3 regions of the Paenibacillus sp. FSL M8-0228 genome follow, and region 1 is predicted to be linked to each of the others. Evidence: riboswitches for the same ligand, from Rfam matches in the RefSeq annotation. Region 1 holds a riboswitch; each other region holds the start of a gene.

What was found. Region 1 has a riboswitch for glycine ahead of MKY98_RS20115 (alanine/glycine:cation symporter family protein). Riboswitches for the same ligand answer to the same signal wherever they lie in the genome.
Region 2: it holds a riboswitch for glycine, as region 1 does, so the genes downstream of both, sdaAB (L-serine ammonia-lyase, iron-sulfur-dependent subunit beta) here and MKY98_RS20115 (alanine/glycine:cation symporter family protein) in region 1, are expected to answer to the same signal.
Region 3: it holds a riboswitch for glycine, as region 1 does, so the genes downstream of both, gcvT (glycine cleavage system aminomethyltransferase GcvT) here and MKY98_RS20115 (alanine/glycine:cation symporter family protein) in region 1, are expected to answer to the same signal.

What each region holds. Positions count from the first base shown of each region.
Region 1 covers NZ_JBBOXA010000001.1:4,457,264-4,467,240, reverse strand. The annotation lists gene licT (BglG family transcription antiterminator LicT) at 1-60, opposite strand, end outside; gene MKY98_RS20125 (LacI family DNA-binding transcriptional regulator) at 294-1,265, opposite strand; gene MKY98_RS20120 (glycoside hydrolase family 1 protein) at 1,479-2,936, shown strand; glycine riboswitch at 3,102-3,178, shown strand; glycine riboswitch at 3,197-3,291, shown strand; gene MKY98_RS20115 (alanine/glycine:cation symporter family protein) at 3,451-4,869, shown strand; gene MKY98_RS20110 (iron-containing alcohol dehydrogenase) at 4,927-6,099, opposite strand; gene MKY98_RS20105 (carbohydrate ABC transporter permease) at 6,248-7,075, opposite strand; gene MKY98_RS20100 (carbohydrate ABC transporter permease) at 7,098-7,973, opposite strand; gene MKY98_RS20095 (ABC transporter substrate-binding protein) at 8,007-9,290, opposite strand; gene MKY98_RS20090 (PTS transporter subunit EIIC) at 9,488-9,977, opposite strand, start outside.
Region 2 covers NZ_JBBOXA010000001.1:425,494-435,470, reverse strand. The annotation lists gene MKY98_RS01945 (ABC transporter ATP-binding protein) at 1-907, opposite strand, end outside; gene MKY98_RS01940 (DUF6359 domain-containing protein) at 1,236-2,831, opposite strand; glycine riboswitch at 3,047-3,162, shown strand; gene sdaAB (L-serine ammonia-lyase, iron-sulfur-dependent subunit beta) at 3,375-4,064, shown strand; gene sdaAA (L-serine ammonia-lyase, iron-sulfur-dependent, subunit alpha) at 4,054-4,953, shown strand; gene MKY98_RS01925 (Ig-like domain-containing protein) at 5,114-7,450, opposite strand; gene MKY98_RS01920 (serine hydrolase domain-containing protein) at 7,667-8,827, opposite strand; gene MKY98_RS01915 (hypothetical protein) at 8,992-9,453, opposite strand; gene MKY98_RS01910 (non-oxidative hydroxyarylic acid decarboxylases subunit D) at 9,525-9,749, opposite strand; gene MKY98_RS01905 (non-oxidative hydroxyarylic acid decarboxylases subunit C) at 9,792-9,977, opposite strand, start outside.
Region 3 covers NZ_JBBOXA010000001.1:4,243,978-4,253,954, forward strand. The annotation lists gene MKY98_RS18935 (BglG family transcription antiterminator) at 1-296, opposite strand, end outside; gene MKY98_RS18940 (PTS mannitol transporter subunit IICB) at 378-1,856, opposite strand; gene gcvH (glycine cleavage system protein GcvH) at 2,283-2,675, opposite strand; glycine riboswitch at 3,068-3,167, shown strand; gene gcvT (glycine cleavage system aminomethyltransferase GcvT) at 3,344-4,444, shown strand; gene gcvPA (aminomethyl-transferring glycine dehydrogenase subunit GcvPA) at 4,570-5,925, shown strand; gene gcvPB (aminomethyl-transferring glycine dehydrogenase subunit GcvPB) at 5,922-7,418, shown strand; gene ptsP (phosphoenolpyruvate--protein phosphotransferase) at 7,538-9,250, opposite strand; gene MKY98_RS18970 (HPr family phosphocarrier protein) at 9,243-9,518, opposite strand; gene ptsG (glucose-specific PTS transporter subunit IIBC) at 9,629-9,977, opposite strand, start outside.

The sequences.
Region 1 (9,977 bases):
TTTGCCTTTATCGTTTTTAGTCAATAGGACGTTGTTATTGAGCACCTTCTCAATAATCATTGAAGTTCCCCCTCCCATCCTTTACCAATAAAAAATGCCTAAGCACAATTCAATACTATTGTTAGCAATAGTACTCAATTGAACTCAGGCATTGCCCGCATCACCGGTCACAATCCTTCGATATAGTGCTATTGTAGCACAAAAAAAAGCGATTTCAACATTTTTTATTCTGTTTCGACAAAAAACATTTTATATCAAGACCCTTTTGCCTAATTTGCAAGTAAAGCGTTACCTTATGTGGTCGTACGTTCAATGAGGCTGTACTCTAGCGAATGAAGCTCCATTTGGCGTCCAATCAGCTGGGGGGAAAGCATGAAAAAAGCATTTTGTGCTTGAGCCATGATGGGATTTTGAATGGTTGTAATCCCCAACGTATGCGACAGCTCCGTGTTATCAAACCCAACAATCGCCAGATCTCCCGGTACGTTCAGCCGTTGTCTGCGTGCTTCGCAGAGAATGCCCACAGCTACATAATCGTTAGCACATAAAATAGCCTCTGGGAATTCCCCCCGATGCTGTAACAAATCCCGTACGACCTGTTCGCCATCACGGATATTATAAATTGAAGAGTGATTCCAGTGTTGCAACACTGACAGATTGTGCTCACTCATGATCTGTTCATAGGCTCGTTGTCTGCTATGGGTATTGATGCTGCTCGGACGACCAAAAGCATTGGCTATACGGGTATAGCCTTTTTGTATCAAATGCTTTAATGCTAGCATGTAACCTTCATATTGATCCATTGCGACGGAGCGAATATCGGTATGCTCCATTCGTTGCCAGGCCACGATCGGGCCATATTTACAATAGGTACTCAAAAAATCAGTGTCATTCACGCAGGAAATGATGACCAGCGCGTCGACTCTTTTTCTTTTTAAATCTTCAAAAGCTTGAAGCTCTTTCTTTTTGTCTTCTCCCGAAGTATAAATAATGGTCTGGAATTCATATTGTCCGGCGATTTCTACAAAGCTGTCCAGAAAAGCAAGAACAATTTCATTAATCGTTGAAGTGATGATACCAATCTGAAGCGTCTGACCCTTGGATAGGGAAATGGCATTCCGATTAGGAACATAATCTAATTCCTGCATGATTTTCAAAATCTTAGCTCTTGTTTCATGACTGACATGGGGGGACTGATTTAATACTCTGGATACCGTAGCCTTGGAAAAGCCCGCCAGTTTTGCAATTTGATCAAGATTCGACATGGTGCTTCTCCTCACATAAGAAAAAAATACTTGACATGAAACGCGTTACAACAATTAGGATGCTTATGAGGGCATTACATCTATTTTAAAGCATCTGTCAATGCATTTCAAAGGAGAACGGTTACCGTTAGGTATGGATTCACATTTGCAGCATTTGATGGGATTACTTAGGCCAAAGTAAAAATCTTATATACGGAAAGAGGTCTTTATACCATGACGAAGATGCTAAAAGGATTTCCGAAAAACTTCTTGTGGGGCGGGGCAACTGCAGCCAACCAATTGGAAGGTGCTTTTGACGTAGATGGAAAAGGCTTGTCCAGCGCAGACATGATTGCTTATGTACCCAAAGCGGAACGTAAGAACGATCACGCTATAGAGATTTCGTCCGAGCGACTCGAAGACATTTTGGCAGGCAAAGTCAATGCCCGTTTCCCAAAACGTGAAGGTGTGGACTTTTACCACCACTACAAAGAAGATATTGCATTGTTCGCTGAAATGGGCTTTAAAGTATTTCGTATGTCCATCCACTGGTCGCGGATTTTCCCGAATGGCTATGATCACGAGCCGAATGAAGCAGGATTGCAATTCTACGACAATGTATTTGATGAGCTGCGCAAATATAATATTGAGCCCTTGGTAACATTGTCACATTATGAAACACCGCTAGGTCTGACTCAGAAGTATAATGGCTGGCTGGGTCGTGAAGTCATACAGCATTACGTCAATTATGCCGAAACGGTGTTTACACGCTATAAGGATAAAGTAAAATACTGGCTGACCTTTAATGAAATCAATGTAATGACCATGAGTCCGTTCACCGGTGGCGGTGTGGTTATTGACCGTGTAGAAAACAAACAGCAAGCGATATATCAAGCATTGCATCATCAATTTGTAGCTAGTGCACTGGCAACCAAACGGGGACATGAGATCATCCCGGGTGCTCAGATCGGCTGTATGTTGGCACGTATAGAAAGCTATCCACATACGTGTAACCCAGCGGATATACTGAAAGCCCAGCATGAAAATCAGATGAACCTATTCTTTACGGATGTGCATGCCCGTGGGGAATATTCCAACTATATGAATCGTTATTTTGAAGAAAATAATATTGTGATCCAGACAGAACCCGGCGATGACGAAATTTTGAAAAATAATACGGTTGATTTTATCTCATTTAGCTACTACATGACCTTGACCGTATCGGCAGGTCCAGAAGGCGAGAAAGCAGCAGGAAACCTGATTGGCGGCGTGAAAAATCCGTATCTGCAGTCCTCCGACTGGGGATGGCAGATCGATCCGATCGGCCTGCGTGTTACACTGAATACGTTTTATGATCGCTATCAAAAGCCTCTGTTCATCGTGGAAAATGGCTTGGGTGCATATGATAAGGTGGAAGAGGACGGCTCTGTGCATGACACGTATCGCATTGATTACTTGCGTCAGCATATTGTCCAAATGAAGGAAGCGATTGCCGACGGTGTTGATCTGATTGGTTACACCAACTGGGGCCCTATCGACCTTGTGAGCATGTCTACTTCCGAAATGTCCAAGCGCTACGGATTTATTTACGTTGATCTGGATGATGACGGTAACGGAACGCTCAAACGCTCCAAAAAAGACTCTTTTAACTGGTATAAAAATGTGATAGCAACCAATGGTGAAGAATTGTAATTTCATATCGTCTCGGGCGGGTATAGCAGAGGACATCCTAAGGATGCAATCTGCTGTACCCGCTTTTTTGATAGACATAATAATATTTCAGAGGGCTTCACAAACTTTTCACTTGTAATAAGCTGAAAGTTTTCTGTATAATGAATAAAAATTTCATATGTCTGGTTGATGTTTGCGGGAGATGGAACGAAAGTTCCGACCGAAGGGGCAAAACTCTCAGGTGCTTAGGCTGTTTACAGCCACAAGCGGGGACCGTAAACGGACAGAACTCTGGAGAGACCCTTAATTGGGCGCCGAAGGTGCACCGCAGAGAACATCTGCTTAAACTCTCAGGCAAAAGGACAGAGACGCGAATAACCTGTGACAGGGAATGCCCTAGGCTTTTTTATGAGCTATTAGAGGCAGAAACCTGCACAAGATGGTTGTATTTTTTCGTGCCTTTAACCTCTCCAGGAGTCGAATCAGCTGATTTGACTCTTTTTTGTTTTCTAATATGCTGGAGGAGCGGGTTGAAATGAATTTGGTACATGTGTTAGAAGCGATTAGCAGTTGGATATGGGGGGCGCCTCTCATCATTCTTGTCATGGGAACGGGGTTGTGGCTGACCATACGTCTGAAAATGTTGCAGGTATTCCGCCTGCCCCTGGCGATCAAGCTGATCGGTAAGGCCCCGAATGAAGGCAGCGGGGATGTAAGTAGTTTTGCGGCTTTGAGTACGGCGCTAGCGGCTACAGTTGGCACAGGAAGTATTGTCGGCGTAGCGACAGCCATTAAGCTGGGCGGGCCGGGTGCCTTGTTCTGGATGGTCGTTGCAGCCTTTTTTGGGATGGCGACGAAATATGCGGAAGGTGTACTTGCAGTAAAATACCGGGTGAAGGATCGGAATGGACAATTTTCCGGCGGCCCGATGTATTATATTGAGAAAGGTCTAGGACGTCGTTTTAAACCGCTGGCGATGCTGTTTGCTTTTTCGGGCATGCTGGTGGCGTTGTTCGGGATTGGAACGTTTCCGCAGGTCAAAGCGATTGTATCTTCGACGGAAAACAGTTTTGGCGTTCCGCCCATTGTAACGGCACTGATTATAGCTATCCTTACTGGACTGGTTACTATTGGAGGACTCAAAAGCATTGCCAAGGTATCGACGAAGGTCGTTCCTTTTAAAACAGGCTTGTACGTACTGATCTGTCTCATCGTACTGATTCGGTTTGCTGACCAGCTTCCTGCCGCAATTGCGCTGGTGCTCCATTCGGCATTTTCAACTACATCTGCAACGGGCGGATTTGCCGGAGCTACGATTATGCTGGCGATGCGAAGTGGGGTAGCCAGAGGTATTTTTGCCAATGAGGCCGGATTGGGGAGCGCACCGATTGCAGCCGCAGCTGCCAAAACCAAATGGCCTGCGGAGCAAGGGTTGATTTCCATGACAGGCGTGTTTATTGATACGATGGTTATTTGTGTGATGACCGGGTTGACGCTACTGGTTAGCGGTGTGTGGAGCGGGCCTACCGATGCGGGTCTGATGACTCAGCAAGCATTTTCCAGCGCATTCCCGCTGGGGGCAGAACTGCTCACAATTATTCTGATTATGTTCGCGTTCACCACCATGCTCGGCTGGAACTATTACGGGGAACGCTGTGTTGAATATTTGCTTGGGGTCAAGTGGATTAAGCCATACCGTTATCTGTTCATTCTACTCGTTGGCGGGGGCGCGTTCATTAAACTGGATGCGATTTGGCTGCTGGCAGATATCTTTAACGCAATGATGGCTTTCCCGAACCTGATTGCACTGCTCGGCTTATCAGGCATTGTCGTTGCAGAAACCCGAACCTATATGGATTCTCTGAATTCTAGTAAGAAAAAGGGCATTCTTGCAGGTGCCAGTGTAGGGGCAGCTATTCAAGTAGAAGAAAAGGGACAAACGGTTAATTCATAAATTTCAAAAGGGAGTGCTCTCAGCCATCACAGGCTTGAGGACACTCCCTTTTGAATGTTATAACGATGCACGCAAAATAGCTAAAATATCTTCTTGATTCAGCTTTTTATAATTACCGAAGCCTCCATATTCCATTTCACGGGCTGCAATGGTTGCGATTTTTTCCAATTGCTCATCATTAATATTGTAATCGGCCAGGGTGGAAGGGGCACCGAGACTTGTCCAGAATGCACTAAGACGGTCAATACCCTCCAAAGCGATTTCTCTATCTGTTTTATCTACGGTGTCTAAGTCAAACATGCTGAGCATCAGCCGTTTCATGCGTGCAGCATCCTGATCCACCGTATGTCTCATCCAGTTGGGGAATAGGATCGCCAGACCGCCAGCATGAGGAATATCATATACAGCAGATAATGCATGTTCAATCGTATGCGAAGCCCAGTCCCCGAAGTAGCCCATTTGCAGTGTTCCGTTAAGAGCAATCGTTCCGGCATATAAAATCGTTTCGCGATGCTCGTAGTTGTGCAAATCCTCCAACAGCTTAGGTGCAGTTTCGATTACGGTTTGCAGCACGGAAAAGCACATACGATCTTGCAACGGTGTATTTTTAACATTGTGAAAATACTGTTCAAATACATGGCTCATCATATCCACCATGCCATATACCGTCTGATCACGTGGCACAGAGAAGGTGTTTTTTGGGTCCAGAATCGAAAACTTCGGATGCGTCACCGCGCTGCCCCATACGTATTTTTCGTTCGTTTCCCAGTTGGTGATGACAGAATCCGGATTCATTTCTGAACCGGTGGCGGCGAGTGTGAGGATGGTGCCGAATGGTAGAGCCTCGGTCGGCATGTGCTTTTTGTTGATAATATCCCACACATCGCCGTCATATTTAGCCCCTGCTGCGATGGCTTTGGTGCAATCAATAACGCTTCCGCCGCCTACTGCAAGTAAGAAGTCGATGTTTTCATTTCGGCAAATGTCGATGCCCTTCTTAACGGTAGACAAGCGCGGATTCGGCTCTACGCCGGACAATTCATGAATGTTAAGATGTAGCGGCTCTAACGCGTTTAATACCTGGTCATACAGACCATTTCGCTTGACACTTCCGCCTCCGTATATCAGTAAAATATTTTTGCCGTAATTCAGCAGCTCCTGCTGCAGTTCTTCAATTTGATTGTCTCCAAATATTAATTTGGTGGGGTTATAATATGTGAATTTGTTCATCTGGAAAGTTCCCCTCAGTTCATAGTTCATGTTCAAATCGTAAATCGCTTAACCTGATTGCCTGTTGAATACCTAACTTTACCATGTAAGCTATTTGAAATGACGATTAACTATTATACATGAAATGAATAAGGGAATTCAAGTGAATCTAATCTTTGACCGCACCAGCGGCAAGATCGGAAATAAACTGGCGGCTAATGAAAAGAAACAAAATAATAAGTGGCAGTACAGCAAGCAGGGTGCCCGCAATGACCATCGCATAATCCGTATTGTAAATCCCGTTTAACTGTGACAGTGCAATCTGGAGCGTGAATTTACGCTCATCCGTTAAGACGATTAGCGGCCATAAATAATCATTCCAGGCTCCTATAAAGGTAAACGCGCCGAGAAAAGCGAACGCAGGACGTAGAATAGGCAGTGCTACATTCAAGTACAGTCGAAAAAAGCTGCATCCGTCCATCCGCCCCGCATCCAGCAGCTCCTTTGGAATGGATTCTTCCGCATATTGACGAATCCAGAAAATGCCGAAGGCATTTACCATCCCCGGGATAATAAGCGCTTTGAACGTACCTACCCATCCAAAGGCGGCCATCATGACAAAGGAGGGGACAAGCGAAAGTTGTGAAGGGACCATCATGGTAGCTAGCAGAACGATAAATAGCACTTTTTTGCCCGGAAAATCAAACTTGGCGAATGCAAAACCTGCCAGTGAATCGAAAAACAGAACCAATAAGGTAACAGAACCGGCTACAAAAAGGGTATTAAAAAAGGCTCCGGCAAAATTAATCTGCTGTAATACTCTAGTTATGTTATCCAAGAAGTGGCTACCAAACCACAATTGCGGTGGAAAACGATAGATGTCTGAAGTTGTACGGGTTGCCATAACGATCAGCCAGTAAAATGGAAACATCGACAGGATGATTCCCACCAACAATCCGGCATATAAAACAAAGGATTTTGCACGTGTCTGTATCATGTTGTGAAGCTCCTTCCCATCGTTATTTTTTACCTTGAACGAGTTTCCAGTTGATGATGGAGAATAGAGCAATGATGAGGAACATGCCCCATCCGACGGCTGCACCATATCCAAAATAGTTGTTAATGAACGACTCGCGGTACAGGTATAAAACGATGGTCATGCCACTTGCCCCGGAACCGCCGTCATTACCGACCAGGACCTGTGGCTCGGTGAAGAGTTGCATACCGCCGATGGTGGACGTAATGACCGTAAACAGAATGACTGGGCGCAGCATGGGGATAGTGATGCGGAAAAAAGCTTGCGCTCCGGTTGCTCCGTCTATTTTGGCGGCCTCATACAGCACATGCGGAATACTCTGAAGTCCGGCCAGATAGATGATTGCGTTATAGCCCATCCATCTCCATACGACCATAGAAGAAATGGCAATTTGGATACCCCATGGCACATTCAGCCATTGAACCATGGGCAGTCCCAAGAGTTGCAGAAGGTAGTTGAGAAATCCGAAATTGTTGGCAAATAAGGCACCAAATATGATGGCGACAGCCACAATAGACGTCACATTGGGCAGGAAGAATCCAACTCGCCATAAGGTGCGCATTTTCACAAATGGGGCATAAAGCAGAAAGGCAATAATCAGTGCGAAGAATAGCATTGGAATCGTTGCATACACCCAGATCACAAAGGTGTTGCCTACAGCCTGCCAAAATTCATGATCTGTTACAAGGTAGCGAAAGTTGCCCCAGCCGTTGTAGGTCATGTCTCCGATTCCGTCCCATTTGTGAAACGCCAGGTATAATGAAAAACCAATCGGAAACAGTCCAAAGATGCCAAACAGCAGATAAAACGGCGAGATCGCAGCATAAACGGCACGGTGCTTCCAGATTTCTCTCAGCATATTGTCCACACGCCTTTTTTGAATTTTGTTTTTTTATCGCTGTAATTCCCGTTCGATTCGTTCCATGGTTTCCGTCCATAATGCATCAGGATTAGCATCCTGCTTGGCAACATTAGCAAGGCGACGGGTCACAATGCCGTGGATGACAGGGTAGCGCTCGCCGAAATAGCTGCTTTTCACATGACGTGCGGAGGCGGAGAAGATGAGTCCGGTGGCCTGACCCCCAAAGAAAGGCTCGGGTATCCCCATGATAGGATCGTTATAGACGCCGGGAGTGGACGGGAACAGACCGATTTTGTGGTAGGCTTCCAACTGGTGTTCCGGGTTTTGCAGCCAGGTCAGGACTTCAAAGGCTTCTTTGGGATGTTTGCTGGATTTGAGGATAGAAATGAACGAACCACCCAGGTTGCCGTCTCCTCCAGGAGCACGGGCGACTCTCCATTTGCCCGCTGTATCCGGCGCGGCCTCTGTGAGAACTTGCTTCATCCAAACAGCCCCTACAAAAGAGGCAATTTTGCCGTTATTGACCGAAGCGTTCCATTCGGGAGTCCAGCCATCCGCATTGGCGAGCAGATGCTTCTTGTGGAAATCGACAGCGGTTTTCCAGCCCAGACGGATGTCAGGAGATTGATTGCCAATATAGCTGCCATCCGGCTTGAAGTAGAGGTTTGTATGCTGAGCGAGCACTTGATTGTAAACGTTTACAATATTATCAGCCAAAAACGAACGGCTTCCGAATTTCTGCTGAAGTTGTTCTCCGGCTGCCATGTAATCATCCCATGTGCGGATCGAGGCACTAACCTTTTCAGGATCACTAGGCAAGCCTGCTTGCTCAAATAGATCGCTTCGATAGAAGAGGGCAGTAGGCCCAGTATCCATGGGAAATGCAATCATTTTACCATCAGGAGTGATCCCCTGATTCCATTTCCATTCCAAATATTGATCTTTTAGGCGGTCTGCTCCGAGTTCCCTTAAATCATAAAAACGATCCGCACTAGGAAATAGCTCCACCATCCAGTCGTTCAGAGCTACGATGTCTGGTTCACCAGAACGAGCTGCGAGCGTTGTCTTCAGTTTAGCTTTGAAGTCACCACCTATTTTTTGAGTTTTTAATTCAATGTTGGGAAAGTGTTTTTCCGCTTGGGCGAGTAGTTCATCATCAATGGAACGGTTCCAATACCATAATGTAAGCGTTATCTTTTTTCCGTTTGACAAATTAGTTTCAGATGATTGACTTTCAGAGAACGAGGGTCCACTACAAGCACTGAACATAGTGAGAAAAGTAAGACATAATACCAACCATTGTACTGTCTTCACATCATTTCCCTCCTTGCTGTCTGAGATAATCTGCCTGCTAAACAAGTTGTAAATGGTTTAGCTCCATCATATGAAGCTGTTACCCATTTATGTGCATTGCCTTAACCAAAAACAAAAAATTTGAAACGTTTATCCATAAAAAAAAGCACGTGCGTCTGTTATATGAAGAACGCACGTGCTTAAGTTAGGGATTCAGCTCATGACATCAACCGCTGTATTTCATCTTTCAGAATTTCGGACCGAGTCCCGAAAATGACCTGTAGGGTACCGTTACCAAGCCTGATGATTCCCGACGCTCCGAGCCGCCTGAGAGCTTGATCGTTAACTGCTTTGTCGTCTTTGACGACAAGACGCAGCCGTGTGATGCAGGCATCAATACTTAGGATATTGTCCGAACCACCGAGATAGGTTAGTATTCTGCCTGCCTGACTGGACGGAGTGTCGGATGTGGCGCTTGCCTTTCCAATGGGTACAGATTCGTTAGCCTCAGACAGGTGACTGTCTTCTCCATCATCTTCACGCCCAGGAGTTTTTAGGTTGAATTTGAGAATGATAAATCGGAACAGAAAGTAATAGATGAGGGCGAAGACAAGCCCGACCGGGATCATTCGCAATGGGTGAGTGGAGAGTTTCATATTGACCAAATAGTCAATGAGTCCTGCTGAAAAGGAAAAGCCCAGTTTGACA
Region 2 (9,977 bases), 4.0 Mb from region 1:
CATGCACCCTCTGCTGAATCCAGGGAATACGTGGAGCAAAGCGGCAGCTATTGCGGGGGATATCTTGTAATGAGGGAACAATGCCGCCGATGACATGCAGTGATTCCCCCTTGGTATGCGATCCCGGCATGGAAGCAAGCAAAGAACGCGTATACGGATGCTGTGGATGCCTGAATAATTCAAAAACATCAGCGCTCTCCACGATTTCTCCGGCATACATGACCACCACGCGGTCGGCTACTTCTGCCACAACACCAAGATCGTGCGTAATCAGGATAATACCGCTCCCAGTCTCCTGTTGAAGCTGTTTGAGCAAGTCGAGAATTTGCGATTGGATCGTTACATCGAGCGCAGTCGTCGGCTCATCTGCAATAATAAGAGAAGGTCGGCAAGCTATGGCAATCGCGATCATCACACGCTGCCGCATCCCTCCTGACAGTTCATGCGGATACTGATCATACACACGCACTGGATTCGGTATATCTACACTTTCCAGCAGCTCAAGCACACGTTCCCTTTTTTGCTTCGTAGATAGTGACGTATGATAATCGAGATTTTCCTCAATCTGCTTGCCAATGCTCATCAACGGGTTGAGTGCTGTCAACGGGTCCTGAAAGATCATGCCAATTCCCGCTCCGCGGATTTTATTCATTTGCCCTGAGGAAAGACGGTTCAAGTCCGTTCCTTTAAAAAAGACCTCCCCCTCTACACGCGTGCGTTCCATGTCATGCAGTTGCGGGATCGAAAGCGCTAACGCGCTTTTGCCACAGCCGGATTCTCCGACTACAGCCAGCACTTCATTGGGGTTGACCGTCAGATCCAGATGGTCGACTGCGGGGTGATATTGATCCTGGATGCGAAAAGATACGGATAATCCTTTAATTTCCAACACAGGTTCGGTATTCAATGCGCGCTTCCTCCATTCTCCATGGTCTTGTCCCGCTTATTCTCACCATGTTTGATGTTTAAAACCTCTCATGAACATTACATACCGTTTTTGTCGGAATAATTTGAATACATCCTATCACCAGTATATGGATATATCAATTAAGATTATGCTATCAACATCATTTAAAAAATCAATGATCCAGCAATAGTGCGGCCTTTCTGGCACAAAATGTAATGAAATAACCAACCACAGGTTAATTTTCATCACAAAAAAAGTCGCCTGATCCCTCAGCAGGGATCAAACGACTAACTAACCCAAGCTCACATTGAGCTCCTGACAATATAATTTACGAAGCCGCTCCATAGGAGCCAGACTTGAATGTTCTAGGATCGTACCATTTGTAGCCTGCTGCCGGAGCAGACCAAGGCTCAGGCTGTGGTTCCGTGGACGCCGCAGGCTCTTCGAATGGCAGAAGCTTCGTTGGTTGATCCAGAGTCAAACCTGCCACATCAGACAATTTCGTGTAGTCCTGCTTCCATGCAAGCCATTGAACCGTTTGCACCAGGAAGGTTGAATCATCCACTTCTTTGAAGCCATCATATGTCTTCTTCGACTGTCCGTTTTCCTCACGCACATATTTCGGTGTAGCATCTTCTACAGGGGAAGAATCACCGATGAATGCCGCCTTGCCATGGCCTACCTTGGAGATAGCGGCATAAGGTCCTTCCGCACGGCCCCCGCCGTTATAAACCCCCTGATCTACCGCATTCCCCCATTTTTTCGTGCCTGAAGGGATATAAGCAATGCCTTTAGCCTTGGTAGGATCAATAATAGCCAGCGTAGATCCTGCATGCATGGCAATCGAGCGCACACCCTTGGTAATACCGAAAGATTGATCTGCGGCTACAATGTCGGTAGCATTCACATCACCGAGCGCATTGTAACGGAAACGAACGCCAAAGTTGGCCGCCAGCCAATCGGAGCTTGTTAATCCTTGCATTGCCGGTGATGCAGCCTCTTCTGCAGTCATGCCTTTGGCCGGATTAGTATAGGCTCCACGACGGTAGCCATTCATAACCTCGGAGGAATCCCAACGGTTTTTGTTACGATCTGCATTATAATGATCGGAGATGAAGAAGACGCTCCCTCCGTTATTCACGTATTGCAGCAGGGCAGCCTGCTCGGATGCCTTAAAGGCAACATTCGCTTCACCAATAATGAACACATCATATTGGCGCAGCTTGTCATAGGTTATGGCCTGCTCTCCATAAGTAAAAGGAATGGGACGATTTAATGGGTCTACCGTAAAGCCTACATTACGCAGTCCATTGGCAAAGTCGGAGAAGGCGCCTTCAATGACCCAATCTGCTGCACCAGCGGTCTGTGCGTGCGTATTATCGAGCAGCACCTTTTTGCCTTTTCCATCCGGCAATGTAGTACCGGGTTGACCCGGGTTGCCAGGTTCAGGTTCACCAGGTTCCCCTGGCTCGCTTCCGTTCACCAGTTCAACAGCGCTTGGGCTTTTCACTCCACCAAAATTATTGTAGGCGCCGAGTGTACCCGTCACACGGATTTTGCTGCCAATCAGCTCAGGATGGCCTGTTAGCCCAAATTGCCCTCTGTACGCGGATGTCAGCTGTACATCCAATAGATTAGACGTGCTACGTTCATTGGCCTGGTCGGCAATCAGTACGTTAAAATCATTCGCAAACGGAGAAGAAAAGTTAGCCGTTTTCGATCCGGTGGCATGTCCGACGATATAACCTTCTACCGTCACCGTACCTCCACTGCTTTGGCCCTGAAGTGCTTCGGCTACTGTCAATGCTCCCTCTGCCTTGATCTGACCGAACGGAACGAAGATCCCGATCAGCAGTGAAACGATCGCTGCTAGATGCAGCATCCCTTTTAAGCGTGAACCTGTGAACCGCAAGCCTTTTACCATACGTCAATATCCCTCCTATGATTTCCATAAATGTACTTGTCCTCTATCAGATTAGCCGCCAATCTTCTAATTCCTTCCTGATTTCATCCGTAATTATGTAAACTTTAATCTTTTTTATTGGAAATGCACCTGTTTATGTAAAAATTAAACCCTGTGATTGACACCGAGCACGTCATACATTACGCTAAGAAAGACATGTAGAACGGTATACGCGAATGAAGATGACGGGAGAGTCTGTCCAGGAGGCTTACACTCTGGCGGCACCGAAGGAGCAAGACGCCAGCACCCGGCTGGCGGATAATCTCTCAGGTCCATGTATCGTCATCTGACGCAACTCTGGAGAGAGCGCAAGCCACCCAAGGGGTAAGGCGGTAAGAACACCGCACGAAACTCTCAGGTAACGAGGACAGAGATAAGGGAAACTTCCTTATCCTGTCCTTTTTTTGTGCTCACATTGTGCGTCAGCATTAGGAACCGTCATAACCGCGCAAAGACGCGGAAATACCATATAGTATGGTATTAGAACATACAGGGGGCCACACCATGCGTTTCAAAGATGTATTTTCTATTATCGGCCCGGCCATGACCGGACCTTCCAGTTCACACACCGCAGGCGCGGTGCGACTCGCACGCGTTGCCCGGCACTGGCTCGGGGCGCAGCCTGACCGTGCCCGTATGACACTGTACGGCTCCTTTGCCGATACGTATAAAGGACACGGTACGGATCTGGCGCTCATCGCAGGACTGCTTAATTACGATACGGACGATCACCGGATTCCAGATGCCGAGCAATGGGCCGAGCAAGCCGGGATGACCGTGGAATTCGCCGTCAGTGGACTCCCCGCTCCTCATCCGAACACCGTCCGTTTCGAGTTGTGGAAGGGCGAGGATCAGCGCACACTGCTGGGCTCCTCCATCGGCGGCGGCAGCATCCATGTCCAGCAACTCAACGAATTCCGGGTCAATCTGACCGGGGAGCTGCCTACGCTGGTGCTTCTCCACTCGGATAAGCCCGGTACATTGGGCGCAATAACTTCAGCGCTGGGCGCGGCCCACATTAACATTGCCTATATGCACGTAGATCGCAAAGGCCGGGATGGTGAAGCACTCACCGCCATTGAAACGGACAGTTCTGCTCCAGCTGAACTGATTGCGGAACTGCGTTCTTTACCTCATATGTATGAAATTAAGATGATTAATTTGAAAAAAGGAGCTGAATCCGATGCGGTTTAGCCATCTGCATGAGATCAGCGCTTTATGCGCTGAAGAATCCACCACGATTGGCCGCTTGATGATTCAAGAACAGGTACAAGAAACGAATACAACGGAGGAAGAAATCTTTCGCCAAATGTCTGATTATTATGAAATCATGAAGGAAGCCGTTCATCGCGGTCAGACACAAGACACCGTATCCCGCAGTGGATTGACGGGCGGCGACGGCAAGCGCCTGGCCGAGTATCTGCGGTCAGGGGAGACCTGCTCCGGTGATGCCTCCGCGCTCGCCATGGCTTATGCCCTCTCCGTGTCGGAGGTTAATGCATCCATGGGTCGCATTGTCGCCACTCCTACCGCAGGCTCATGTGGGGTTATCCCTGGTGTGTTCATCAGTGCGCAGGAACGGTTCGGCTGGGATGATGAGCATATGGTGAACGGCCTATTCGCCGCTGGAGCCATTGGCTACGTGATCGCCAACAACTCCTTCATTTCTGGCGCGGAGGGAGGCTGTCAGGCTGAGATTGGCTCAGCTATCGGGATGGCCGCTGGCGCTATGGTCGAGCTGCGCGGTGGTACGCCTGAACAGGCTGTTCACGCCGTGGGCCTCGCTCTTAAGAACACGCTCGGCCTGATTTGCGACCCCGTCGCCGGACTCGTGGAGATTCCGTGCATCGTGCGCAACGGGCTGGGAGCCGTGACTGCGCTTGCCGCAGCGGACATGGCTTTGGCGGGTGTGCGCAGCGCTATTCCGTCTGACGAAGTCATTGACGTGATGCTTGAAGTCGGCAGCGCGATGCCGTCGAAGCACCGCGAGACCGCCAAAGGCGGCTTGGCTCAGACGCCGACTGGCAAGCGTTTGACCGAATCACTTACACGCAACGCATCAATCAAGAAGAATAAGTCGTAATTTCTAAGCTTTAAACCAATTACTTTTCCTCTATAAAACAAGGCGACTACCTCTCCCCTACATTGTCCTAGGGAAAGAGAATTCGCCCTTATAAAGAAAAGAGCAAGCATATCGTCGCTGGACGTATGCTTGCTCTTTTTCTTTTTAGTCGGGTTACAGATTACTGAACGGTTACCTGTATCTTCGTCATTTTACCTGCATATTTCACAGTAATTACTGCTTTGCCCTTGCCCTGTGCCTTAATGTTACCGTCTTTGACGGTCGCCACAATAATTCTGGACGAGGACCAGACAGCCGGTTTGGAAACATCCTTCTCCGACTCATCCTTATACGTGGCTGTAGCCGTAACCTTAGCCAGCTGTCCTGCCTTCAAATTCAAGGCGACTTCGTCTGTTTGCAAATATTTAAGCGTATCAACATCTACAGGTACGCTGATTATCTTCCCGCCGAACTTCGCCTGAATGTTAGCTTTACCGTAGCTGACCGCGGTAACCTGACCCTTTTTAACAGTGGCTACCTTATAATTGGACGTTTTCCATTCAGCTTGGGTTGTAACATCCTTTTCTTTACCATCGCTCGATTTAACCACAATCGCGATGGTTTTTTGATCTCCAGATTTGAGCGATAGCGCGATTGCATCCGCTTCAATCTTTTGCGCTACGTCCACTTCTACCGTAAACGTAATGTTTTGCTTGCCATATGAAGCAGTCACAGTTGCCTTACCACTACCATTCGCTTTGATCAAACCTTCGCTAACTTCAACCACTTTTACATTGCTAGTTGTCCAGGTGGCATCCTTGGTTACATCTGTTTTTGTACCACCACTCTTAACTCCTGTTACTTTCAGCTGCTTCGTTTCCTGAGCACCAAGCGCAATTACACGCGAGTCTGTTTCCAGACGGTCTACAAGGCCCACTTGTACGTTAATTGTTAGTTTTTTGCCATTATAGGTCGCTGTAATAACCGCTTTACCAGCAGATTTACCCGTAATCGTTCCTTTGGACACAGAGGCAATATCTTCCGCGCTTGAAGCCCATTCTGCATCCTGTGTTACATCTTCCTTACGCCCATCCGCATAAGTAGCCGTCAAAGTTGCAGTATAGTCCTCATTAATATCAATTGTTGCCGTTTTGGAGGACAGAGACAGATCCCCGGGTACATTTACGGATACCGTAGCTGTAACTGTTTTGCCGCCATAAGAAGCGGTGATGGTAGCCTCACCTGTTTTATAACCTGTGACTTCCCCCGCGCTGACAAAAGCGATATCTTCATTGCTGGACTTCCACTCTGCCTTACTTGTGATATCTTCTTCCGTACCTGTTACGTACGTTGCGGTCAGCTTGAGCTTTTTGGATTCCTTGGCATTCAAGCTCAGCTTGTCCTCGCTCAAATCCAGAAATCTAGAGGTTTCGACATCTGTCTTGATCGAAACGGTCTTATCTCCATACTTAGCGGTCACCGTTGCCGAACCCGCACCGATGGCCATAATCGTTCCTTTATTCACCGTTGCAATTTTTTCATCGCTTGATGCCCAAGTAGCTTTATCCGTGATATCCGTTACTGTTCCATCCGGGTAAACAGCAGAAACCTGTATTTTTTTAGATTCATCCAGACGGAGAAAAATATTGGATTCGCTGGCTTTCAGCTTATTCGTTTGATCGACATCCACCGAAATCGTAGCGGACATCGTGCCATATTTACCTGTAATTGTCGCCTTTCCCGCGCTATAGCCGGTAATGGTGCCTTTCAGTACATCCGCCACAGCTGCATTGCTGGAGCTCCACTCAGCGGACTCTGTCACGTCCTGTACCGATCCATCCGGGAACGTCGCTGAAAGTTTAACCTTCTCAGTATCCTTCAGCAAAAGAGAAACCTCTGATGAACTGACATCAAGACGTTTAACTTGCTCTACCTGTACAGCAATGGTTACGGTCTGCTGACCATATACGGCCTTAATATTGGCTGTACCTGCTCCCTGAGCGGTAACCAAACCGTTAACTACAGTTGCAATCTTTTGATTATCCGAGGTCCAAGTAGCATCACCCGAAACCTGAGCTGTTGTATTATCACTGTATGTCGCTGTCAAATCAACCTGTCCTGTACCGCTTGAACGCAAGTTCAGGCTTTGTACACTAGATGTCAGCGCCTTAACCTTTTTCGTTACATGTACCTGAACCGATTGTACCTTATCTTTATAGGTCGCAACCACGGTGGCTTCCCCTTCAGCCTTGGCCGAAACTGTACCATTATACACAGTAGCAATAGCTGTGTTATCACTTTTCCAATCCGTGCTTACGGTTACATTTGAGGTTGTCCCATCACTAAAAACAGCCGTAGCCGTCAATGCAGCTGTATCCCCCTGTTGCAAAGTTACCTCGTTAGACGAAAGGACAATCTTGGAAAGCACTGCTTCTGCTGCAGATGCAAACCCTGCATATGATGTAAAACTTGAAATCAGGATGACCAACGCCAGAAAACCGGACCATCTATTCTTCAAAATCTAATTCCCTCCCATTTCAAAACTTAAATTAAGGATTTCGCAAAATCCTTATACCTACGTTTTATGTCGTCATATGGAAAAGAATAGTTTAGGCTTCAAGGGAAATTTGGTCCTTATTAACTAGATCATTTCTGATAAAGATTTAGACATTACAATTTGTGTATCTTCAGGGCCATAGTGAAGAGTTTTCACAACAGATCCACAATCCCGCATTTATAAACAGCTATAAGCTGCCGCGCGAACTCTCAAATGATGGTACTCTTCCATATTGGGATCGAGCTGATGCATATATACGACGGAGAATTGTTCGCTCGGATCTATAGAAACCCAGGTGCCTGCCATTCCCGTCCAGCCAAATTCTCCAATCGAGCTGTTTGCATGCCCAACCGCTTTATCCATTAACGTGCGCACACCAAGTCCATAGCCATAACCTGTATGGTATGAATTGGTGAAATCCGATAGTTGAGCTGTATTCAGATGATTGGTGCGCATTAAATCAATGGTTTTTCTCCCCAATAAGTTCACACCGTTTACCGTGCCGCCATTTGACATCATTTGTGCAAATGTGAGGTAATCTTTGACTGTCGAATATAAACCTGCGCCTCCGCCTTCATATATAGCATCTGGCTGATGATATTCATCCAGGAAACCCTCCATTTTTTCAAGTTTTCCGGCGTCTTTCCGTTGATACATGGAGGCCATCCGCGATTCAATATCTCCACGATAACGGTAACCTGTATTGTTCATTCCAAGTGGATCAAAGATTTCATCCTTTAAAAATTGTCCTACTGATTTACCTGAAATCACTTCAATAAGGCCTGCAACAAAATCATGTCCATATCCGTATAACCAGCGTGTTCCGGGCTCAAACGCAAGTGGAACTTCAGAAAGCGCTTCAATTTCTGTGCGTAGGTCATATTTCCCCTGCTTTTCCTTTAATCCTGCAATGGCCTTCTGCATAGCTTTTCCTGTTTCTGAAGACTCGGAAGCGTAAGGAAGACCCATACTCATATTGAATATATGCTTAATTAAAATGGGATTCTCTGCCTTATCCACGTAGGTGTATCCGTTAGGAGCGGTTTTGAATACATGCGCATTACGATATTCGGGAAAATATTCATACAAGGGTTCATTCAACAAAAATTGCCCACGTTCGTACAGCATAAGTGCAGCCGCACAGACAACAACCTTTGTCATGGAAAACAAGCGATACACTGTATCCTCAGTGATTGGCTTTCCGGCTTCCAGATCAGCATATCCATGATACCCTTCATACAACACTTCACCATTCTGGGCAATGGCACAACCGCAACCTGCCGGCCCATTTACTATAAATTGTTGCAATAGCTGATCTACCTTGTCAAAACGAGACATATTCATCCCTCCTATTTTTCCTTCAAAAGAAACAAGCTTCCCCTCGCGCTCTAATTCTTGTTCCAACAAGTTCAGCGTGATTTCTTGTAAGCGCTTATTCCCTCGCATTTATTTTAACGGTAAACTTGGTAAATACATAGATTATTTATCATAATCAGATGGCTTTACATTAACAGCTCAGCCACCGTTTCCTTCCAGCGATGAATCACCGATTCCGGTTCCTTGAGACGAACCGTGACACCTGTCAAAATATCCGCATATTGGGCCGAATCCTCTCTGGCTGCAAAAACATGAGCCGCAAATCGCTCACGTACATGCTTGGCTCCGGGCAAAGCAGGCAGATGTTCCAGTGACAACCGCACATAATGCGCCTTCCCCCCGGTAAACACCGCAAGCGTCGCCTTCCCAGTGCGGATCATGTTGCCCGTCGTGGTTGTACCCGGCCATAGGGCCAGACGCAAATTCCCCTCGTCCAGCGCTACAACTTCGCCCACACTAATCATCGCTATGTGCGGCCACTGATCTTCCGTGACCGTCAGCAGCATCATGGCTTCATGCTGCTTGTTCTCCAATGCCTTGCCGTCCAGTAGCGTGAACAGTTCCTTACCGATCCTTGGTGTCTGCATGAAGTATAATCCCCTTTACTTTTGGCCTATAACTTCAAAGTACCATAATTTACGGCTACTTACGAACGACCCTATAACCGCTCTGGAATAGGAGGAACATGAGCAGCATTCGGAATATCTTTGGGGTTTACCTTGAACGCCGATTTATACTTTGCTGGATCCGTAATGCTATCCGGTTCTGAGGTTCGCCATGTGAACAGGCATACAGGGCACAACAAAACCTCCCAGGCATCTTTAACCGGCGAATGGGAAACAACTTCTGAACGATTGGACTCACAACGGGGACAAATATGCATCTGTCAGCACTCCTTTAATCTTTCTTTGTTTTTTTAAAATATTTAGCGAAGCATTTGGCTCAACTTTTTCTCCCATTCCGCTACACCCAGCGGGGAATCGAGCGGCTGCGAGTAATGGCCTCTAATATCCGGTGCTACAGGTGTCGTCGCATCCAGTATCATTTTGTGCGTCATACCTGCCGGATCAGAGCCGGGGTCAAGCGGTAAAATAGACAAGCCAGGAACAAT
Region 3 (9,977 bases), 210 kb from region 1:
ATGCAGAGAACCACGATCTTTCTCTCCTCAGCCGAATATTCGTCTGGATTCGTATACAGCAATTGCTTTCGCAGGCATACAAGCTGAGCTGGGTCTGCATCTATACAGATACCAATCCCTGACTTTTTCTCCAGCTTCACCTCATGAGTTGCCAGCCAATGCTCGACTGCGCCCAGTTCCCGATGAACCGTCCTTGTGCTGACATTGATCTTCGTGGCAATTTCCCCGGCAGTAACCTCTTTGGACTGCTCCAGAAGATATTCCACGATGTCACGTTGTCGTTTCGTAATATTCATAAGCGCATACCGTTCCTTCCCAAGCTCATCCCTCCAGCAGGAGACGTACACTGCATACAGTCCGCCTGACTATGACGGGGATTAAGAATCGGATTTCAGACGTTCAACCAGCGCTTCGTATTCAGGACTCTTCAGAAAATTGTCAATGGAAATGTGTTCAGCATTCGGGACTACTGTTTTAGCCCGGTCTGTCAACGTTTTTTGCGTAATGACAATATCCGCATCCTGTGGAATTTCACTGATTGCCGTATTCGTAACTGTTACGCCTACGCCCGCCTGCTTCATTTTTTTGCGTAAAATCGAGGCACCCATCGCGCTTGAACCCATACCTGCATCACAGGAAAAGACAATCTTGTTCACTTCGGATTTATCCTTGAGCGTTCGATCTGCGACAATCTCGGCAGCACGATCAGATTCGTGGTTATCTTCCATTACAGTGGCGTTAGCACTGGCACTCTTGCTTTGACTTTTCATATCTTTCAGGCGAGATGCAGCTTCCTCCAGCCCCTCTTCTTGTTGCTTACCTGTCTTGAGTAACACTGCTGCAACAGCAAAGGATACGACCGCAGCAGCGATCACCCCGCTCAGCATTGGCAAATATCCACCTTTTGGCGTCATTAGAAAATAGGCGATGATACTACCCGGTGAAGGAGCAGCAACCAGTCCGGCACCTGTCAACATGAAACAGAAGGTTCCCACAACACCGCCAGCTATAGCTGCAAGAATCAGAATCGGCTTCATCAAAATATAAGGGAAATAAATTTCATGAATCCCGCCGAAAAAATGAATGATGACTGCGCCAGGAGCTGACGACTTCGCAGAGCCTTTACCGAACAGACAGTAGGCCAGCAAAATACCAAGCCCCGGCCCAGGGTTGGATTCCAGCATGAACAGTACGGATTTGCCTGTTCTTGCAGCTTCCTCCAACGCAATCGGACTCAATACTCCGTGATTCAGCGCGTTGTTTAAAAATAATACTTTTCCGGGCTCAATAATGAGGTTGACAAGCGGCAATAGCCCCGCGTTCACGAGGAACTGTACCCCTGCCGACAACACTTGACTGATCATTTGTACAACCGGGCCGATCGCCACATGGGCAAGCAGTGCTAGAATGGCACCGATAATCCCGGCCGAAAAATTATTGACCAGCATTTCAAAGCCTGATCTGACTTTGCCTTCAATGGCCTTGTCGAACTTCTTCAATATCCACGCAGCCAGCGGACCAGCTACCATCGCGCCCAGGAACATCGGGATATCGGCTCCTACTATGACACCCATCGTCATGATGGCACCGATCACACCTCCACGCTGTCCGTGAATCATCGTGCCCCCTGTATAACCAATCAGCAGCGGCAACAAATAATTTTTCATCGGATCAACCAACTGTGCAAAACCTTCGTTCGGGAACCATCCGGTCGGAATAAAGAGTGCCGTAATCAACCCCCACGCAATAAAGGCTCCCATATTGGGCATAACCATACCGCTAAGAAAACGGCCAAAACGCTGTACGGCGACACGAGTGCCTCCTTTTGAACTTGGCTTTGCGTCCAATGTACTCATATTCAAATCCTCCTTGTAGGTAAGCATCACTACCTTTTCTTAAAATTCATACTAAATGACAGCGCTATCTTCATCAACGAAATGAAAACGTACTTTCGTCATGAACGTTGATGACAACATTTAAATTTAAATTATCCAGGAAGATATTATACCTGCATAATTCTTCTTAATATGACCTGTAGCTATAGAAATTAGTCGAAAAACCGCGCTGGATTATGTATGATTCCTATATGGGGACAACCCACTATATCAGAACAACACACGTAATTACGTTTTCAAAAAAAGACAAAAAAATAGCCGCTACGTCAAATCATAGCGACTATTTTATACAAAAATCGAGCAAACTAACGATGCTCTTATTCAATTAAAAATCAATATAAAATTCCGAATAACACGCTATTATTTCATGCTGCATTGCTCTATTTATTACTCCGAAATCAACTGCTCATACTGATCCGCCGACAGTAGTTTGCCCAATGATTCCTCCACATCTTTATCCATCTCTACTTCTACCATCCAACCTTTGTCATATGGAGATTCATTCACTAGCTCAGGTGTACCTTCCAGCGCTTCATTCACTTTTAATATGGTTCCCGTCACCGGAGCAAAAAGGTCGGATACCGTCTTCACCGATTCAATCGTACCGATCTCCGCTCCCTGCTCAATCGTTACTCCCGCCTCAGGTAATTCTACAAAAACAATATCACCCAGTTGGTGCTGTGCAAAGTCTGTAATACCAATCCGCACCGTTCCATTCTCTGTCCGCTGAACCCACTCATGTTCGTCTGTATACCAAAGTTGCTGCTTCACTTCACCCATTCTGTTCCCCTCACTTCCATATGAATAAAATCGCATTTGCTCACCTGTATTAGACAGGTTAAGATTATGACAATACGAACACTCATGTCAATAATACTAACAAAAATACTTCATATCACCTCCTATAGCGCTCTATATAAAAATATAATAATTTATAACAAACGCTTACATATCCTTATTTATATATTAAATGTTTTTTCTATTGTTTTTGATGACATTTTTATTGACATTTTGAATGAATTTGCGTATTAATGGGTTATAGCAAATACTTTGGGAAACACCCGACAACTGCAAACGCGGATGAACGCAGAGGGAGAGACTGCCAAAAAGATTCGCATAGCTGTTGCCGCTTGTGAGACAGTTGTGCACGCGAATCGGATCAAGTTGTTATCTGCAAAGCCAGGTAATATACTGCTGATCCCGAAGGTAGCGCCGAAGGAGTAAGCCTGCATTGCAGGTGAATCTCTCAGGCAAAAGGACCTCTGCCGGACGCATCTCTGGAGAGCATTCGCTATTGGAGCGGATCACCCAAGAGGAAACCCGGTACATACCGGGGTAACTTTCTGGTATCAAGGACAGAGCTGAAAAAAGAGTATAGACTGCTGTCTATACGTTTTTTTCGGCCTGTCTTTTTTGTTTTGCCGATCACACCGGATAGGAGTGGAAACATGACTAATTTGCGAAAAACACCGCTATATTCGTCCTACGGGACGCAGTCTGGGGTTCGTTGTATTGACTTTGGCGGCTGGGAGCTCCCCGTTCAGTTTAGCGGTATCCAAAAGGAGCATGAGGCCGTCCGGCAACGTGCGGGTTTATTCGATGTATCGCATATGGGTGAGTTTTTGGTTGAAGGCAAAGAGGCCGAAGCTTTTCTACAAAGGGTGACCACGAATGATGTCAGCCAGTTGGAACCAGGTCAGGCACAATATTCACTCCTGTGTTACCCCGATGGAGGTGTAGTAGACGACCTGCTTATTTACTGCAAAGGACCGGAGCGCTACATGCTCGTTGTGAACGCCTCCAACATTGATAAGGATTGGGATTGGTTACTTCGTCATGTGCCTGCATCCGTTCACATGGAGAATGTGTCTGATGCAATAGCATTGCTGGCATTGCAGGGACCGGAAGCAGCACGTATTGCCGCAGCCGTGGCAGATACGGATATTACGAATCTGGCATCTTTCCACTTTCATGAGAACGTGCCATTGTTCGGAGCAAAAGCACTCGTCTCACGAACCGGATATACGGGCGAAGACGGTTTTGAATTTTATGTACCTGCTGCGGAAGCACCCGCCGTATGGGAGGGTTTGCTTCGTTCCGGTGAGTCGTATGGGCTGATTCCCGCTGGACTTGGTGCTCGGGATACACTACGCTTTGAGGCTCGGTTGCCGCTGTACGGACAGGAGCTATCTGCCACGATTTCACCACTTGAAGCCGGTCTAGGGTACTTCGTCAAGCTGAATAAAGGAGATTTTATCGGTAGAGAAGCACTGCAACGTCAGAAAGATCAAGGGATTCCTCGTAAATTGATCGGGCTGGAAATGATTGATCGCGGCATCCCACGCGCCCATTATCCGGTATTCGCAGAAGGACAACGCATCGGTGAGGTCACAACGGGGACTCAGTCGCCCACCTTGAAGCGTAATCTGGGCCTCGCCTTGGTGGACAGTCGTTTTAGTGCCCTCTCCACACCGCTGGAGGTTGAGATTCGTGGCAAACGCCTGCGTGCCGAGGTAGTGGCAGCACCCTTTTATAAACGCCCGCGCTAATCTTAAACTCTCTTCATTCCAATAAAGCAAACATGTCAGATATGAACTTCCGGGTTTTTCAGCTCACACTTTTTTATTAGCTAATTACGATTTAAAATTTTGCTTTTCGAAAGGAGCCAGAACCTATGAAGCAGCATCGTTATCTCCCTATGACTGAACAAGATCAAACCGAAATGCTGCGTGTGGTGGGTGTATCATCCATTGATGATTTATTCAGTGACATTCCAGAGGCCATTCGATATCAAGGGGAACTCCCTCTTTCTTCTCGACTCGATGAGAAAGCCTTAACCCGCCACTTGGCCGAGCTGGCTGGACACAACGCCAATACAGACACACATGCCAGCTTTCTTGGCGCAGGAATTTATGATCATCATATTCCGTCGGTCATCCAGCACATCACTTCACGCTCGGAATTCTATACAGCCTACACCCCCTATCAGCCGGAAGTAAGCCAAGGCGAGCTACAAGCCATTTTCGAATTTCAGTCGTATATTTGCGAATTGACGGGCATGGCTGTAGCTAATGCCAGCATGTACGACGGAGCGACTGCACTGGCGGAAGCGGGCTCACTGTCCGCCGCAGCTACCCGCCGTAAACAGCTTATCGTATCGAGGTCCGTCCATCCAGAGGCACGTCAGGTATTGGCAACCTATGCACGCGGATTGAATTTGGACATCGTGGAGATCGGCTGTTCGGACGGTGTAACGGATGCTGATGCGTTAGCGGCGGCCGTATCGGAACAGACCGCGGCTGTTTTGGTCCAAAGCCCCAACTTTTTCGGAGCCGTGGAAAATCTACAGCCGATGGCTGACCTCATCCATGCACACAAAGGTCTTTTGGTCGTCAGTGCCAACCCACTGGCACTTGGCTTGCTGGAGACACCCGGCAAACAGGGCGCGGATATTGTGGTAGGAGACGCGCAGCCACTTGGCATCTCCTCTTCTCTCGGCGGTCCGACCTGTGGATACTTTGCCGTTTCTCAGGCACATATGCGCCGTATCCCCGGCCGTATTGTGGGTCAGACCACTGATCGCAATGGTAAACGCGGCTTCGTGCTGACCTTGCAAGCGCGCGAACAGCATATCCGCCGCGAAAAGGCCACCTCTAACATTTGTTCCAATCAAGCGTTGCTAGCTTTATCTGCATCTGTATACTTGTCTGTTATGGGTAGACAGGGGATCAAGGAAGTAGCCGAGCTAAATTTGCATAAAAGCCGGTATGCTTTAGAGCAATTGCTGAGCTTGAAGGGCGTAACTGCCTCGTTTAACGCACCGACCTTTAACGAGTTTGCCCTGAGACTGCCTGAGGGTACAGATATGAGCAGACTCCAGGCCGAGCTGCTAGCTGCTGGATTTATCGCTGGCTACGATTTGGGCCGGGACTATGAGGAACTTGCTGGTCACATGTTGATTGCCGTGACGGAGCAAAGAACCAAAGAAGAGATTGACCAATTTGTGCACACCTTGGGGGGATTGCTATGACACATACCGGACAGGATCAGAAACAAGAGCTGTTAAAGGAACACGATCAAGCGCTCATTTTTGAATTGAGCCGTCCGGGTCGCATCGCCTATTCCCTTCCCGAGTGCGACGTTCCCCGTCGCCCGGTGGCAGAGCTTTTGCCAGACTATACGCTGCGCAGCGAACCTGCAGCATTACCCGAGGTATCCGAAGTAGACGTTATTCGGCATTATACCGCCTTGTCCCGGCGCAATTTTGGCGTGGACAATGGATTTTATCCGCTCGGCTCCTGTACGATGAAATACAATCCGAAGGTGAATGAGGATGTCGCCCGATATACAGGCTTCGCCAAAATCCATCCATATCAGCCCGAGGAGAGCATCCAGGGTGCCATGGAGTTGCTGCATACGCTCCAAAATGATTTGGCTGCGTTAACTGGCATGGATGCCGTCACGCTTCAGCCCGCCGCGGGCGCCCATGGCGAATGGACCGGGCTGATGATGATTCGCTCATACCACGAAGCACGTAGTGAGCGACGTACCAAGGTGCTCGTGCCGGATTCGTCGCACGGAACGAACCCCGCCAGTGCAACCGTCGCAGGCTTCGAAACAGTCACCCTTCCTTCCACCCCTGAGGGGCTAGTGGATCTGGATGCGCTGCGTCAAGCCGTAGGCAACGACACTGCTGCGCTCATGCTGACCAACCCGAACACGCTTGGGCTGTTCGAGAAGCAAATCACTGACATTGCTGCCATCGTGCATGACGCGGGGGGTCTGCTCTACTATGACGGGGCGAACTCCAACGCCATCATGGGGATTACCCGTCCCGGAGATATGGGCTTCGATGTAGTGCATCTCAATTTGCACAAAACGATGAGTACCCCGCATGGTGGCGGTGGCCCCGGCGCTGGGCCTGTCGGCGTAAAGCAACGGCTCATCCCTTATTTGCCCAAGCCGCTTGTCGCACGGGATCCACAGGGGGTGTACCACTGGGACCGGGAACAGGGAGATTCTATTGGACGGGTTAAAGCCTTTTACGGGAACTTCGGTATTCTCGTCCGTGCCTATGCCTATATCCGTAGCTACGGTCCTGATGGCTTAAAGCGTGTATCGGAATGTGCTGTACTCAATGCCAATTACATGATGCATCGGCTCGCTCCATATTTTGATCTGCCCTACCCTGGACATTGCAAACACGAATTCGTGATGTCAGGGCGAGGCTTGAAAAAATTTGGAGTGCGCACGCTTGATGTAGCCAAACGTCTGCTTGATTTCGGCTACCATCCACCTACAATTTACTTCCCGCTGAATGTAGAGGAGTGCATCATGATCGAGCCCACGGAAACAGAAAGTAAGGAAACACTTGATGCTTTTGTCGACACTATGATTCATATTGCGCGGGAAGCAGAAGAGAACCCTGAGCTGGTGCTCAATGCACCATATACTACTCCAGTCACACGATTGGACGAAACTACTGCAGCCCGCAAACCTGTACTGAATTGCTCATGCAGTTGAAAACAAATTCTACTTAAAGGATGCAAAAAAGCCGGTATCTAATTAGATACCGGCTGCTGTATGTACACAGCAATTTTTTGTTGGAAAAAGATATAACCTTTGAAATGTAATACCCTTCCTTAGCCTTCGATGCTTTGAACCAATTCAACAACCTGTTCTGCTGTTTGCATGTCCAGAGCTTTTGTAGCCAGTTTTTCCATGTCCGCACGGGACAACTTGGAAATTTGACTACGTGCTGGCAGAATGGAAGTGGCGCTCATACTGAACTCATCAAGTCCGAGACCCAGCAGCAACGGAATTGCTGTTGTATCTCCTGCCATTTCGCCACACATACCAACCCAACGTCCTTCACGGTGAGCGGCATCAATAACCATTTTCACCAGACGCAGAATGGATGGATTGTATGGTTGATACAGGTAAGAAACCCGCTCGTTCATGCGATCCGCTGCCATTGTGTATTGAATCAGATCGTTTGTACCGATACTGAAGAAATCTACTTCTTTTGCGAATTGGTCAGCCAATACCGCTGTAGAAGGAATTTCTACCATGATGCCCAGTTGAATTTCTTCGGATACGGATACACCCTCAGCTACCAATTTTTCCTTTTCTTCCAACAAAACAGCTTTAGCTTCACGGAATTCGTTCAGCGTAGCAATCATTGGGAACATGATGCGCAAGTTACCATGCACACTCGCACGCAACAAAGCACGCAATTGAGTGCGGAAAATATCCTGGCGATCCAGACACAGGCGAATAGCACGGAATCCGAGGAACGGATTCATTTCTTTCGGCAGGTCCAGATAAGGAAGTTCTTTGTCACCACCGATATCCAAAGTACGGACTACAACCGGTTTACCTTCCATTCTTTCCAGAACAGTTTTGTACGCTGTATACTGTACTTCTTCGGATGGAAGCTTATCGCGTCCCATGTACAAGAACTCCGTACGGTACAAGCCAACGCCTTCACCACCGTTGTCCAGGACACCAGCTACATCATTAGGCGTACCAATATTGGCTGCCAGTTCGACATGGACACCATCGACAGAAACCGTAGCTTCGCCGCGCAGCTTGCGCCACTCTTCGCGTTGCTTGTCGTATGCCACTTGTTTAGCACGGTATTCTGCAACAATCTCTTCGGTAGGGTTCACGAATACGTGACCATCCAAACCATCAACGATAATCAAATCGCCGCTTTTAGCTTGAGACAATATATTTTTCGTTCCCACAACTGCAGGAATTTCAAGTGAGCGAGCCATAATAGCCGAATGCGAAGTACGTCCGCCGATATTCGTTGCAAAACCTTTAACAAATTCACGGTTCAGCTGAGCTGTGTCGGAAGGTGTCAAATCTTCTGCAAGCACAATCGTTTCTTCGGCAATTTCTGCAGGACTAACAAAATGAACACCAAGCAGGTGATTCAGGATCCGCTTGGTTACATCACGCATGTCCGATGCGCGTTCTTGCAAATAGGCACTTTTCATGTTTTCAAACATGGAAATGAACTGTGTAGCTACTTCATTCAAAGCATAGTCAGCATTAAGCTGCTCGTCTCTGATTTTAGCTTTAACCGGATCGATCAATTCAGGGTCATTCAAAATGAGCAGGTGAGATGCAAAAATTTCTGCTTTTTTCTCTCCCAGTTCCTTAAGCGTTTTCTCCTTAATCGATTCCAATTCGGTTTGAGATTGTGCCAAAGCCGCATCCAATCTTGCGATTTCAGCTTCAACATCACCAACCGCGCGTCTCTCTACAGCGTAATTCGGATGCTCCAAGATAAACGCCCGGGCAATGGCTATGCCTGCCGAAGCGGCAATCCCAGAAATCTTAAGCATGAACTTCGCCCAGCCCTTCGTTGACGATTACATTTTCAAGAGCTTTCAGTGCTTCGGCAGCTTCAGCGCCTTCGCAGATAATGTTAATAGTATCGCCTTGTTCCAGACCCAGAGACAATACACCCAGAATGGATTTCAAAGTTACTTTTTTACCGTTAGCTTCGGCAAAAGATTCAGCACCGCTGAATTTGTTAGCTGTATTTACCAGCGCAGTTGCAGGACGTGCATGGATACCGTCTTCATCCGTAATTCTAAAAGTTGTTTGCATAATTTGTTCCTCCCACTTTCCTAAAGATAATATTTGTTTACACGCAGTATACCGAATAATTGATCAGACGGCCTAAGCCGCCTAATCAACTAATCCGAAACACATAGAGTTTATTTTATCGTAATTATACCATCTTCGCCAGCCTTCAATACTCCAGTTTTGTTTAAAGTTACCGAAGAACCTTCAGGAAGGTTAGTAAAAATGACAGGTGAGATGATGGATTTAGCGTTTGCCTTCACGTATTCCAGGTCTACTTTCATAATAGGCTGGCCAGCTGACACAAGATCGCCTTCGTTCACCAAAACGTCAAATCCTTGACCTTTAAGCTTCACTGTATTCACCCCGATATGAACAAGCACTTCTTTACCGCCATCGGATTGGATACCAACCGCATGCTTGCTCGGGAATACATTGAATACTTTGCCGTAAACAGGGGACACAATCGTTCCATCATTTGGC